DNA from 2 places in the Halomonas sp. AOP27-A1-41 genome. Region 2 is predicted to be linked to the other one. Evidence: predicted binding sites of a transcription regulator. Region 2 holds the regulator's gene; the other holds the start of a gene.

Region 1 (7,209 bases), on a different contig from region 2:
GCCCTTCCAGGGTAATACTGGCCATCTTATTTCTCCGTCTCGGTCAGGCCTTTCACGAACAGTTTTTGCATAAACAGCACCACTAATACCGGCGGCAGCATGGCAAGCGTGACGGTCGCCATAATGAGGTTCCAGGCGGGTACGCGGTCGGACGAGGCCATCAGGCGCTTGATGCCCAGCACGATGGTGTAGAAGTCTTCGTCGGTGGTGACCAGCAGTGGCCACAGGTACTGCACCCAGCCGTAAATAAACATGATCACAAAGAGAGCGGCGATATTGGTGATCGATACCGGCAGCAGTATGTCCTTGAAGAACTTCATCGGCCCGGCGCCATCCACTCGGCTGGCCTCCATCAGCTCTTCCGGTACGGTCATGAAGAACTGGCGGAACAGGAAGGTCGCGGTAGCGGAGGCAATCAGTGGCAGGGTTAAGCCCGCATAGGAGTTCAGCATGCCGAGATCTGCCACAACGGCGTAGGTGGGGATGATGCGAACTTCGACCGGCAGCATCAGCGTGATAAAAATGATCCAGAACGCCAGCATGCGAAACGGAAAGCGGAAATAGACAATCGCAAAGGCGGAGAGAATCGAAATAGCGATCTTACCGATCGCAATGGTTAGCGCCATGATCAGCGAGTTACCCAGCATCAGCCAGACCGGCGGCGTGCCGCCTACCTGCCAACCGGAACTGAGCATCTGCCGGTAGGATGCAAACATGTTGTCGCCGGGAAGCAGCGGCAGCACCCCACGCACGAAGGCGCTGGATTCGTGGGTCGAGGCGATAAAGGCCACGTATACCGGGAACGCCACCACCAATACGCCTGCGATAAGCACCAGGTGGGTCAGAATATTTAGAAAGGGTCTGTTTTCAACCATGTTTACTTCCTTAACGCACTAGTAGTTGACCCGGCGTTCCACGTATCGGAACTGGATAAACGTCAAGATAATCACGATGCCCATCAGCATGACCGACTGGGCGGATGAGGAGCCTATATTCAGCCCCGCTACGCCATCGGTGTAGACCTTGTAGACCAATGTCATGGTGGCTTGGCCAGGCCCGCCAGCGGTGGTGGCATCGATCACCCCGAAGGTGTCGAACATCACGTAGTTGATGTTGATGATCAGCAGGAAGAAAGTGGTGGGCGATAGCAGCGGGAGCACGATGCTCCAAAAGCGCTTGAAGGGCCCCGCACCATCAATGGCCGCCGCCTCCATGAGTGACTGCGGCACAGATTGCAGCCCTGCCAGGAAAAACAGGAAGTTATAGGAGATCTGCTTCCAAGCGGCGGCAATGGTGATCAAAATCATGGCTTGAGAGCCCGAAACGCGGTGATTCCAGCTGATACCGAACCAGTCGAGCAGATGCGGCAGAAGACCGATGGTAGGGTTAAACAGGAACCACCACAGCACACCCGCTACTACCGGAGCAACAGCGTAAGGCCATACCAGAAGCGTGGTATAGAACTTGGCGCTCTTCAGCACACGGTTGACACAAACGGCCAGCAAGAGCGCAAGGCTCATGGAAAGCACCGTCACCGAGATGGAAAAAATCGCGGTGCGCCCCAGCGCGTTCAGGTAGCTGGGGTCGGCCAGAACGCGTGCATAGTTCTCCAGACCGACAAACGTTGTTTTAAAGCCGAACGCATCGGTGCGCTCGAAGCTCGACTTAACCGCCTGGCTTGCCGGCCAGATAAAAAACACCAGCGTAATCGCCAACTGCGGCGCTAACAGTAAGAAAGGGAGCCACCGGTTTTGATAGGTGGAACGTTTGGTCTGCATGACACATCCTGTCGTACGGGCGTTGGTGCGGCTGGCCGCTGTGCTCAGCTGCCAGGAAGTAAGCCATCCCATAGGCCCCGGTGACTTGGGCGTATGGGATGGCTCCTATAACAAACCCCGGCTATAAAAGCCGGGGTTTGTTGACAAGTAACGCGAAGCGCTTAGTTATTGGCTGCCTCAAAGTCGCGCAGGATCTGATTGCCGCGGCTTGCCGCATCATCCAGCGCTTGCTGGCCGCTCTTGTCGCCGGCTAGTACGGCCTGGAACTCTTCGTCCAGAACCATGCGCACTTGGGGGTAGTTGCCAAAGCGCAGGCCTTTGGAGTTCTCTGTCGGCTCGTTTAAGTTGATCTGCTCGATGGCGATATCCGCGCCTGGGTTTTCGTCGTAGTAACCCTGCTCTTGGCTCAGCTCATAAGCGGCGGTGGTAATCGGTAGGTAGCCGGTGCCCTGGTGCCACTCGGCCTGAATTTCAGGCAAGGAGAGGTACTCAAGGAATTCAGCAACGCCGGTGTACTCGTCGTCTTCATGGCCGGAAAGCACCCACAGAGTTGCGCCGCCGATGATTGAGTTTTGCGGTGCACCGTCTACGTCGTCGTAGTAGGGCAGCATGCCAAAGCCTACGTCGAAGTCGGAGTTAGCCAACACATCGGCGCGTGATGCTGACGAGTTCATGTACATCGCGCAGTCGCTGGAATAGAACGAAGGTGCCGCGTCCGGGCCGTTTGCTGGGCCTGCGTAGCTGTAGACGCCGCTATCCGACCACTCTTTCAACTGATCCCAAAAGCGCGCCTGTACGTCGCCGTTAAAGGCAAACTCGGTGTCCAGACCGCCGAAGCCGTTTTCCTGGGTGCCGATGGACTGATTGTGCAGCGCTGAGAAGTTCTCAAGGCCGACCCAGTTGGCCGCGTAGGCCATGGTGAAACCGCAAGAGGCTGCGCCTTCATCGACGATTTGCTGACCCATCTCGCCCATCTCAGCCCACGTAGTAGGCGGTGATTCAGGGTCGAGGCCAGCCGCTTCAAAAATGGCTTTATTGTAGTAAAGAATCGGTGTGGACGAGTTGAACGGCATGGAGAGCATGTTGCCGTTGGTGTCGGTGTAGTAACCGGTTACCACAGGCAGATAATCAGCTGGGTCAAAGGTGTTGCCGTGCTCTTCCATCAGCTCAAACACCGGATAGATAGCGCCCTGGGCGGCCATCATGGTGCCGGTGCCTACTTCGTAAATTTGTACGATGTGGGGCTGCTCGCCTGCGCGGAAAGCGGCAATGGTGTTAACCATGGTTTGTTCGTATTCACCCCGGTAGGAGGGCGTAACACGGTACTCATCTTGGGTGGCATTGAAGTCTTCGGCAAGCGCGCTCAAGCGCTCGCCCAGCTCGCCGCCCATGGAGTGCCACCAGGTGATCTCGGTAGCGGCGTGGGCGGACACACTCAGCGTAGCCGCGGTGATGCCGGTAGATAACGCGCGTAACATAAAACGAGACATGTGAGCTCCTTTTGGGCCTGGCGCGAGCCAGGTGGCACAATGCGTTTTTTAAGATTTGTGGGTGCACTGAACAATAATGAGTGTAGATGACATTTTGATGAATGCTAACTGGACCAGGGTCTTATAAAAGCTTTGGGTTTTATCCAAGGGCATTGGTAGTAGGCGCTCTGCGAGGGCGATGGTAGGGTTGAGACAATGTGCATAACTATGAGAGTCGTATGAGTGACGCAATAGCGCTATTAACCAAACTGGTCTCTTTCGATACTACCTCCCGTGGCTCTAACCTGGCGCTGATCGAGTTTGTCGAAGGTTATCTTGAAGAGTACGGCGTCGCCTCCGAACGGGTGATGAGCCCCTGCGGCACCAAGGCGAACTTGATTGCCCGTATAGGCCCTGATGCGCCGGGTGGAGTGATGCTCTCCGGCCATACCGATGTGGTGCCGGTGGAAGGCCAGCCCTGGTCGACAGATCCTTTCGCCCTGCATGACGGCCAGGACGGTAAGCTTTACGGCCGTGGCACCTGTGATATGAAAGGCTTCATTGCCTGCGCTCTTGCCATGGTGCCCTCGTGGGTGAAAACGCCTTTGCAGCAGCCGATCTATTTTGGTTTTTCCTATGACGAGGAGGTTGGCTGTGTCGGTGCGCCTGCGCTGATCAAACGGTTCTACGAGCACTACTCAACCACCGCGCACGTCATTGTCGGTGAGCCGACCAGCATGCAGCCCGTCGTGGCCCAGAAGGGCGCCACTAATCTGCGCACCACCGTCGTAGGGCGCGAAGCGCACAGCAGTCAGGTGAACCAGGGCACTTCGGCCATTCATGTGGCAGCGCGATTGGTCTCCTTCATCGAAGACACCATGGCGGCGTTGGTGGAGGAGGGCAAGGTAGACGACGCCTTTAACGTACCCCACACCAGCCTCCACGTGGGCAAGATCAAGGGCGGTACGGCGATCAATATCATGGCGCGTGAGTGCCAGTTTGAGTGGGAAATACGCCACCTGCCCACCGAGACGTTTGATGAGGTGTTTGCGCGTTTTGAAGCGTATGCCGACGCGTTAAGTGCCGAGCTAAGGGCGCGTGGCAAGGACGTCCAAATTACGACCGAACTGCTGAATGTAACGGTGCCAGGCCTTGCCGACCGAGATAACCACGCCGTACTGCGCTTGGCTAAAGACCACCTGCCAAATGAGTGCTGCAACCACGCAGTAGCCTACGCCACCGAGGCGGGGCAATTTCAAGGCCAAGGGTTACAAACGATTATTCTGGGTCCGGGCAGTATCGCTCAAGCGCATCAGCCGGATGAATATATTGAGAAAAGCGAACTTGAAGCGTGCCTGGCGTTTATGGACCGTTTGGGAGACGCGCTACACCAACCCTATCGCGCTGATTAGACAAGCACTTGAAAACGTCGTGGGGAAAGGTATCTGAGAACGTGTTTGAAAACGATGTGAATGGACGCATTTCAACCCACCCGCTCAACGGGTGGGAGCTTCCTCCACGTTAATGATGCTGGTGGTTCTGTTCGAAAAGCTCGGCTTTGGCATTGCGCATCACATCTTCACACGCTTGCTGATGCGCCAACTGGGTTAACAGCTGTTGGGTCACTTCAAACCCTTTGCCCAAGCAGGTATCCACTTCCTCTTGGCTGACCTGAGGAGAAACATGACAATTAACCTTCAGCGTCCGACCAACACCGTCCAAACGGTCGGCTATCGCCCGCAGTCGCCAGGCGACTCGCTCTTTCCAGTTGGCTGATTCTTCTGCGCCTTCGTTTACGCTAAACGTGCACTGCCATTCGGGTTTATAAACCTTCATGAGAACCTCCGCTGCATTTGGAAAGAATATTGGGGTCGTGTTTCGTACTCCGTAAGTCAAAAAAAAATCTTGCTCAGCCACTATACGCTTAACATGGGGCCAAAATCGAACTAAAACATAGGTCATGTGTAGGACGGTTTTAAGGATTATCGGTTAGGCTTAAGTGACCGTGATATATGAGCCTTTCTATGATGTCTCTAATTGAAAAAAGTTGCCCTTGCGGTACAGGATTGTCGACTGACGTATGCTGTGGCCGTTACCACGATGGTGCGCTAGCCCCTACCCCGGAAGCGTTAATGCGCTCTCGCTACAGTGCCTTTGCGCTGAATCTGTGCGACTACGTGCTTGCCACTTGGTACGTGAGCACTCGCCCTGAAGCGCTATCACCGGACCTTAACACCGAGTGGAAAGCTCTCACCATTGTTAAAGCAGCATCCGAAGAGACGCCCCCTGATGCTGATAAAGGTTATGTTCATTTTCGCGCTTATTTCAAAGAGCGTGGCCGCTGGCACATGCTTGAAGAAAACTCGCGTTTCGTGTTTGAGCAGAGCCGGTGGTGGTACGTGGATGGGACGCCTGAGGTCGTGCGTCTCAAGCCGCGGCGTAACGATCCCTGCTTTTGTGGTAGCGGCCGAAAATTAAAGCTATGTTGCAAAGAGTAGCTATGCGTTAACTAATAAAAACGAGGGGTTGATGTCATGGCATATAGTGGCAGGGGACTCGCTCGTTATTGCATCACATTAGGGTTTGTCAGTGGGTTGTTATTGTGGGGAACGACGTTCGCGTTTGCTGAAAATCGGTACCCGGATAGAGAAATTACCGTTGTCATTCCCTTTGGTTTAGGAGGGGCGACCGATGTGCTGTTTCGGGATATTTTTGACACGGCACAAATTTATCTAGACCAGCCTGTGCTTGTGGTTAATATGCCCGGTCGTGAAGCCATGCGGGGCGCTCAGTATGTCAAAAATGCCTCGCCCGATGGTTATACGTTGCTCGGCAGTCATCAAACGATTGATCTTTCGTACCTGGCGGGACTCGCTTCGTTTTCCCATGCAGACTTTGCACCTGCGGGAGCATCGCCGGAAGAGCTTGCCGTTTTGAACGATGCGTTAGCTTACGCGCTTGCCAGCGAGCCATTACGTCATCGGATTACACATGAGTATGGCTCATTAATTGATTATCGGTCGCTGAGCACTTATCGCGACTATTTGGATGAGCAATTTAATGAGCTGGTATCACTCACAGAACGGGTACACTTGGGACGGTGAAAGATATCAATGCCAAGGCCTGATGGGGCGTAGAACCATGCGGATAAATACGCGCCAATTGGCGTTGGAAACCCTGCTACTGATGATATCGGCAACCCTCGTTTGCATGGGAGTCGTTGGGGTAGTGGTCGGTCTCAGTGTGCCGACACGGCCATTTTTTGCAACGCTAGTGCCGGATGGAGCACTGGTCACTCTGCTGGTCGGTATTGCGCTACTGGCGACGCTCCAGGGGTGGAGGAAAACAAGAGTTATCAGTGTCTTATCTCTGTTTTTGGTCGTCACTTACACCTTGGTACATAATAGCCTGGAAGGCGGTCGAGGCGACTCATGGCTCAGCAATGGGCCGCGTATCACCAGCTTGTCGGCAGGCTTTTTTTTAATGATTGGGGTGTGTTTTTGGGTGGGGCTTTCTAGCGCATGGCGGCGCTGGTTATGGATAGCCGGTGGGCTAAGCCTGTGGGGGCTTGCCCTTTTTGTGGTTGGAAAACTATGGCTTACGCTAAGCGGTGCATCTCCTCTGTTCTCATCGTCGCCCATGGGTGCATTGGTCATTACCTGCTTTTTAGGTACCGCCATGCTGGCAGCAGGCTTACGGGGTAAACCGCAACGTCTAAATCCAGGCCAGGTGACCGTCGTCGCCTCGCTATGGGGCGTTACGATCAGTTGTTTTATCTGGCTATTGTTAAACGCCTATCAACAAACGTCGCTGCAACAGCAAGCCGCCTATCTATTGGATAACGTTCAACTCAATATCGAGCGGGCAACACAAGACCGCTTGCGATTAATGCAACGAATGGCGGAGCGGCTGAACGCCATGGGCACAGACTGGGATGTGAACCTGCTGGACAGTGACGCACA
Region 2 (7,209 bases):
GCGGTTCTGGTAATAGCCTGGGTAACGGCGTGGCCTCTGGAGCAATCAGAGTGACTTGATGGCCACCTGCCTGCAGGTCGTTGGCAAATTCACAGCCAACTAATCCTGCGCCGATAACGGCAATGCGCGCAGGGCGATCGTTCAGCGCGTGATGGAACCGGCGATAGTCGTCGAGATCATTAATGGTAAAGCAGTAGCGAGCAACGCTTTCTGGAATGGCAAACGGCACCCGGGGTTCAGCTCCGGTCGCCAGCACCAGCGTATCGTAGGCAAGTGTTTGCCCGTCACTAAGCTGTACGGTGTGCGTGTCTGGTGTCACGTGTTCTACTGACGTATGGGTAAGCACATGGGCATCCAACTCATCGGCCAGTACTGCGGCTGAATGCCTGGCCAGTTGGTGGGGCGAGAGGCGTTTTGCAAAGCCGGTAGATAACAGCGGCTTGCTGTAGTCCTCGCCGCTGTCTGCGCTCACCAAAATAATCGAGCGCTTATCGCCTTGGCGACGTAGCGCACGGGCAAGCCCAATGCCTGCCATGCCGGTACCAATGATGATCAACTCAGCGTGGCCAGTCGGGTTGCTAACCGGATGTGATGCAGGCATGCCATCCCCAAATAATCGGTGTCGTAAAAGCTTTTAAGACCACCATGTTACACTAGCTTCTCTGTTTTTTGCCCAGGAGTATCTGGTGGTGACGTTCTCTTTTCGGCAAGCGTATGCCTTTCCTGTTTGGCAGCCCGTGGCTGCGTTACGCCCCGCCATGAGCGCTGCCTGGTGGAAGTGGGTTGCGTCTACGGATTCGCTAACGGCTCGCTTACAAGCGGCAGGCGCAGGGCAACCATTCCGTGTTCGCCTGCTGCGCCAAGGCGCCGGCGTGCCTCTGCATGATGAAGCGCAGGCGTTGGGGATTGAGCTTCGTCGCTATGCCTGGTTAAGGGAGGTCGCCCTGTGCGTGGGTGATAACCCTTGGGTGGTCGCACGTTCGGTTGCCCCCTTAACACAGCTAAAAGGCCAGCGATTGGAGCAACTTGGTGAGCGCTCGCTGGGCAGTTGGCTGTTTCGCCAGCCAGATTTAGTACGCGGCCCTCTTGAAGCTACGAGCGGTGCGCCACGCTTTGCCTTCCCTCAGGTTGCTGGCGTGAAAAGTCGTTGGGGGCGGCGCTCAGTGTTTCAACATGGTGGGTTATCGCTACTTGTACAAGAGTACTTTTTATCCACCATGGCAGATGACCTTCGTTTGTCTTCGCGGTAGGCTTGCTCGGCATCTCTTCTTTACGTGAGGTAGGCATGGATCGTTCTTTGTTGCGGCCAGTCGGATGGGCGCGAGTCGCTGATTTTTTACACTTAATGCGCCTGGACCGCCCCATTGGTACCTGGCTATTGATGTGGCCTACCTTATGGGCGCTTTGGGTGGCTACAAACGGGGTGCCTGGTCGCAACGTGCTGCTTATTTTTGTGGCAGGTGTTTATGTTATGCGCGCTGCTGGCTGCGTTGTGAATGATTACGCTGACCGCCATGTTGATGGCCACGTTAAGCGCACGAAACATCGTCCACTGGCGACGGGGCGAATCAGTGAAACCGAAGCCCAACTGCTGTTTATTGGGCTGGTCACTATTGCGTTTGTGTTAGTGCTGCTGACCAACTGGTTTACGGTGCTGCTGTCGATTGGTGGCGTGATCCTGGCGTTTATCTACCCCTTTATGAAGCGTTACACCCATCTTCCTCAGGTGGTGCTGGGGGCGGCTTTTTCGTGGGCAATCCCCATGGCGTTTGGGGCGGTGCTGGGCTATGTACCTGTGGAAGCCTGGTTGCTGTTTTTTGCGAACGTACTGTGGACGGTTGCCTACGATACCCAATACGCCATGGTCGACCGTGACGACGACCTGAAAATTGGTATTAAATCAACGGCGGTGCTGTTTGGTAGTGCAGACCGCTTGATGATTGGATTACTGCAACTGGCGACGTTGGTGCTGTTAGCCTTTGTGGGTGTTCGTGTGGGGCTGGGTGGTTTTTTCTGGCTGGGCCTTGCCGGTATGGCGGCCACCTTTATTCATCAACAGCGCCTGATTCGGCATCGTGAACGCGACCCGTGTTTTCAGGCTTTTTTGAATAATTACTGGTCAGGGCTGCTGGTTTTTGCCGGCATTGCGCTAAGTTGGTGGCCAGTGGCCGGGCCGCTCTAGCAAAGCGTGATTAGCGCCTGTCATTCGTTCTTGTTATTGGCTATTGTCATATAAGTGTCATCAAGTCATGGTGTTATTGTCACTGAGATGTCATTGAATTACCTTTCATTGAGCACCGTGAGGCCCTGGAATGACCGCCAAGACCGTTTTGATTGTCGATGATGAAGCACCTATTCGCGAAATGATCGCAGTGGCGCTGGAAATGGCTGACTATCGTGTGCTTGAAGCGGATAACGCCCAGGATGCCCACGCGTTAGTCGTTGACCATCAGCCTGACTTACTGCTTCTGGATTGGATGATGCCAGGTACCAGTGGTATTGAGTTGGCGCGACGCCTTAAGCGTGAAGAAGCCACCGCCGAAATGCCGATTATTATGCTCACCGCCAAGGGTGAGGAAGACAATAAGATTCAAGGCCTTGAGGCGGGCGCGGACGACTATATCACCAAACCCTTCTCGCCCCGTGAGTTGGTCGCGCGCTTGAAAGCCGTATTGCGACGCACCACCCCGCGTGGCGTAGAAGACCCCATTGAAATTAACGGCCTTCTACTCGACCCCGTCAGCCACCGTGTTAGTGCGCATGGCAAGGCGCTGGAAATGGGACCCACTGAATATCGCCTGCTGCAGTTCTTTATGACCCACCAGGAGCGAGCCTATACGCGCAGCCAACTGCTGGACCAGGTATGGGGCGGCAATGTGTATGTTGAAGAACGCACAGTGGATGTACATATTCGGCGCTTGCGTAAGGCGCTAGGCGATGTGCATCAAAACCTGATTCAGACGGTACGGGGTACCGGTTATCGTTTCTCAGCCCGGGTGTAACTGTGCGCCTATGGAGCCGTGAGCTTTGGCGTATTGCCTGGTTAGCGACCATAGGTGTTTGCCTGGGGTGGCTGCTAGGCTCAGCGGGCCTTGGCTTGGCAGCCGGGTTGGCCGTTTGTCTTTTTTACCATTTACGCCAGTTGCGCGTACTCTTTCAATGGTTAACCCTTAATCCTCATAACGAGCCCCCGGCTGCGGGTGGCATGTGGGGGGATTTGCTTGATCGTCTTTACCGCTACCAAAAAAGCCAGCGCATTACACAAGGTCGATTGCGGTCTACGCTTGCGCGTATCCAAGAATCCTCAGAGGCCATGCGCGACAGCGTGGTAATGCTCGACCGCCACGGTGATTTGGAGTGGTGGAACAGTGCAGCGACGGATATGCTGGGCCTACAAACCGCGCACGATCGTGGCCAGCACATTACCAATTTGTTGCGTGACCCACGCTTTATCAGCTACTTCAACGCCCGCGATTACAGCGAACCGCTTACGCTGACCTCACCCATTGATGAGCGCAGCATCCTGCAATACCAAATTACCTTATATGGCGACGATGAGCGTCTGGTGATGGCGCGGGATATCACTCGTTTGCACCGTCTTGAGGAGATGCGCAGAGACTTTGTGGCCAACGTCTCCCATGAGCTGCGTACGCCGCTAACCGTTCTTTCTGGCTACCTCGAAACCTATGGTGACTTGGCTGAGCAGCTTCCGCCTCGTTTGGGCCGGGGGATCGAGCAAATGCAGGACCAAACGCAGCGCATGCAAAATCTGGTTAACGACCTGCTACTTTTGTCACGCTTGGAAATTGATCAAGGCGGGCAAGACCATCAGGCGCTGTCGGTTGAGCAATTGCTTAATAGCGTCTGCCAGGATGCATTGGCGCTATCGCACCGTAAGCATGTTGTCCGTGTTGCTATTGAAAGTGATGTCCAGCTCATAGGGAGCGAGCAGGAAATACGTAGCGCCATTTCTAACCTGGCCTTCAATGCGGTGCGATATACCCCAGAGGGTAGCCAAATTATACTGCGCTGGGCGCCCATGGAAGATGGAAGCGCATGCATAGAAGTAGAAGATGATGGAGAGGGCATCGATCCTGTCCACCTCCCCAGGCTGACGGAGCGCTTTTATCGGGTTGATAAAGGCCGAAGTACCGCGACAGGCGGTACTGGGCTTGGTCTTGCCATCGTTAAGCATATCCTGCTGCGCCATGATGCTCAGCTTCAGGTTGAATCGCATCCTGGAGAAGGTTCGCTATTTCGCTGTACTTTCCCCGCCACTCGGCTGGCTGCAACCTCCTAGCCGCCTTTCCCTAGTCTTCTGTATAACCTTTATCCAAGCGTGCGGACAGCCATCTATGGTTCAAGTCTGCTCATGCGTCATTTTTAGTCAGTTATGGTGGCCCCTTATACACGATCAGCGAGCATGATTGGCACGCGGAATTTGTTTTAAGTTGTTTATTAATAATAGGTATTTTTTTATTTTTGTTTTTTGGCATTACATCTGCATTGAGTTGGGCAAGGAAGATTACCGCAGGAAATGGTACGCCAGGAGGGCACTTCCTTAAGGTAGGCGGTATCAACAGCGATCGAGGAGAAGGAACATGATGTCCAAGGAACTACTCAAGAAAGCTGGGATTTTAGGTGTAACATTCGGTTTACTGGCAAGCCCCTTCGCTTTTGCCCAAGAACCAGTAGATCCGAGCCACGATATTACAGCTGATGAAGAACCCGTGCAGCCGCAATCATCTGGTACAGGTGCAGGTGGTGATGCGTCTACCTATGAGGCAGACGACCTTTCAGATATGAACGGTGAAAGCGCAGGCGATACTACTCGCCCCGGTGTAGGTTCTTCTCAACATGAAACTCATAATGAGTCGATGGATGGCGGACCAACGGGTGTAACAGGTGGCGGCGATACGTCATTTGAGCCGAGCGACCTGCCTGAACAAAATAGCTCTGTGACCACTGGTCAAGATCAGTGACCAGCGGTTTAAACACTCAGCGCTAAAAATTTGTACTGCAGTTTAGGAACGAGCACGGGATAAGGATGTCCCATCGCATGGATGCTCACCGATTCATGGATTGAATCAAGCGACAATCAGAGCGTTAGTCAGGGTAAATTCCAAGGTTGGAGTCCCGCAAAAGGAGTGGAAGCTAGCGCTAGATATTGTCCATAGATGCGAGGTTAGGGCCCTGCCATGGCAGGGCCTAATCTTGTTATGTAGCCCTTGATGAGCAGTCGCGGTTGGCTGGTTTTAAAACTGAATCCGCTCTATTTACGCTTTTAACATTACCCCCGCTCAAATGGTTTTTTCACGATTCTCTTGTCCCACGGCTGATGACCCCTTTCATGCTTTTTAAACGCAAAGGTTGATAACGAGCTTTTTAGCTTGTCCATACAGCGTTTTGTGCCAACATAAACAACTGTTATCTTGCTATTTAGTTGGGTGGCTTTATTTGTGTGGTCGTGATTAAAAATATTTTTTAATCATTCAGCATTTCATGAATTTGGGATGTTTTGGCACTTGGAACACCATCTTGCAGTCAAAGACTCTGACCGCTTCTCACTCTTCAATGCAATGGTATTTACGTTAGTGTGATAATAGCCAAGACAGGTGAGCGGCACCCCCACATCAGGAGAGCGTTATGTCATTTAAAGCAGTTTTAAAAACGGCAGGTATTTTAGGTGTTTCTATCGGTTTGATTGCAAGCCCGCTAGCTTTTGCCCAAAGCTCTATTGAGCGTACTAAAGATCGTGCAGTCGGCAGTGATGTCATCGACATGCCGCAATCCACTAGCACGTCTAGTCCTCACTACTCACCCAGTGAGCTTAATCATAGTCAGCGTGATCATATGAACGGCAATTATGCACCGTCAAGCCAGCGGCAGCGGAATCAGGATGGCACCCAGCGTCGTAACACCCATTCGTTCGAATCGACCGAGTTAAATCACAAAGAAGGCGATAGCCTGGACTGGTAAACCACGACTAAAAGCATTAAAAACCCCGTTAAAGCGGGGTTTTGCGTCTAAAAGCGTAGAAAAAGCATGGCTTTTCAGGTGTTACGAGGGCCGCTGGATCGTAAGCTCATTCGCCGTACGATAATATTGGTCCCACATGAGTACGGCTCCCGCTACGGCCCCCGGAATCAGAAAAAGATTGGCAAGCGGTATCCAGGTAACCAGAGTCACCAGCCCGCCGTAGCTGAGGCTTTGCCACCAGCGCCTGGAAAGCCGTTGACGCATATCCTTGAACGAGACCTTATTATTATCCATAGGATAGTCCAGATAGGTAATGGCCATTACCCATGCGGAGAACAGCCCCCATAGAATCGGTGCAAAGAGGTTGAGCCCTGGAATCCAGCTGATGATAAAGAGGGCAATGGCGCGCGGGGCGATATACGCGAGCTTGACCAGCTCTCGGCCTAGCGCATCAAGCGCCGTTTTGGTCAGCCCGCGATCATCTAGCGGTATACGGCCTGTTTCTTGAATTTCCACTTTAGCCGCTAAAAAGCCGTAAAACGGCGCCGCAATAAAGCTTGTTATCAGGGTAAAGGTGAAAAATACAATGACAATAAGGCTAACCACAAACAGCGGCCAGATCAGCCAGGAGAGCCAATCCAGCCAAGCAGGTACTAATGTCATCCAGTGATCAATCCAGCCCGAAAAGCGCGTAATCACAAAGCTGAACATGGCGGCATAAACAATAATATTGACGAGGATAGGAAGAAAAATATAACGCCGCAGGCCTTTTTGATAGACCAGCCGCGTACCTCGGCTAAGCGCTGTTATTGCATCCAACATTCAAGCAGTCCTCATCAATACAAACGTCCAGGCGGGTGTCCGCCCAGACGTATTGCAAGAGGAAATGCCTCATGGGTCAAGGCTTTTTCGTTACCCTCTGGTCGACGGTGTCCAGGTCGCTATGTCGAATATCGAGCCCCTTCACGAGATACACAACGTACTCCGCCAGGTTGTCGGCATGGTCGCCGACGCGTTCCAACGCGCGCAGCACCCACATAATGCTGAGTATTGAACTAATTGAGCGCGAATCCTCCATCATGAAGGTCATCAATGAGCGCATGGCACTGCCGTACTCATCATCGACCGACTCATCTTCACGCACTACCTTCATCGCCAAGTCGGTATCGAAACGGGCAAAGGCTGTCAGCGCATCGCGCAGCATTTTACGTACATGTTCACTAATATGGC

What was found. The regulator PhoB, encoded in region 2, activates phosphate uptake and scavenging genes when phosphate is short. The targets are predictions, from matches to a motif close to TGTCATANNNNTGTCANA.
Region 1: ugpB (sn-glycerol-3-phosphate ABC transporter substrate-binding protein UgpB) is a predicted target of PhoB. The motif match lies at 3,354-3,371, and genes of this name have one in related genera.

Annotation. Positions count from the first base shown of each region.
Region 1 is NZ_JBQSXT010000005.1:100,894-108,102, forward strand. Features, by position in the region: gene ACT3TC_RS05495 (sn-glycerol-3-phosphate import ATP-binding protein UgpC) at 1-25, opposite strand, end outside; gene ugpE (sn-glycerol-3-phosphate ABC transporter permease UgpE) at 27-875, opposite strand; gene ugpA (sn-glycerol-3-phosphate ABC transporter permease UgpA) at 894-1,778, opposite strand; gene ugpB (sn-glycerol-3-phosphate ABC transporter substrate-binding protein UgpB) at 1,940-3,268, opposite strand; gene argE (acetylornithine deacetylase) at 3,487-4,659, shown strand; gene ACT3TC_RS05520 (hypothetical protein) at 4,769-5,083, opposite strand; gene ACT3TC_RS05525 (YchJ family protein) at 5,272-5,745, shown strand; gene ACT3TC_RS05530 (hypothetical protein) at 5,782-6,351, shown strand; gene ACT3TC_RS05535 (EAL domain-containing protein) at 6,389-7,209, shown strand, end outside.
Region 2 is NZ_JBQSXT010000007.1:87,626-94,834, reverse strand. Features, by position in the region: gene ACT3TC_RS06925 (NAD(P)/FAD-dependent oxidoreductase) at 1-601, opposite strand, end outside; gene ACT3TC_RS06920 (chorismate--pyruvate lyase family protein) at 687-1,250, shown strand; gene ubiA (4-hydroxybenzoate octaprenyltransferase) at 1,286-2,182, shown strand; gene phoB (phosphate regulon transcriptional regulator PhoB) at 2,313-3,002, shown strand; gene phoR (phosphate regulon sensor histidine kinase PhoR) at 3,005-4,300, shown strand; gene ACT3TC_RS06900 (hypothetical protein) at 4,602-4,982, shown strand; gene ACT3TC_RS06895 (hypothetical protein) at 5,647-5,979, shown strand; gene cysZ (sulfate transporter CysZ) at 6,061-6,801, opposite strand; gene phoU (phosphate signaling complex protein PhoU) at 6,878-7,209, opposite strand, start outside.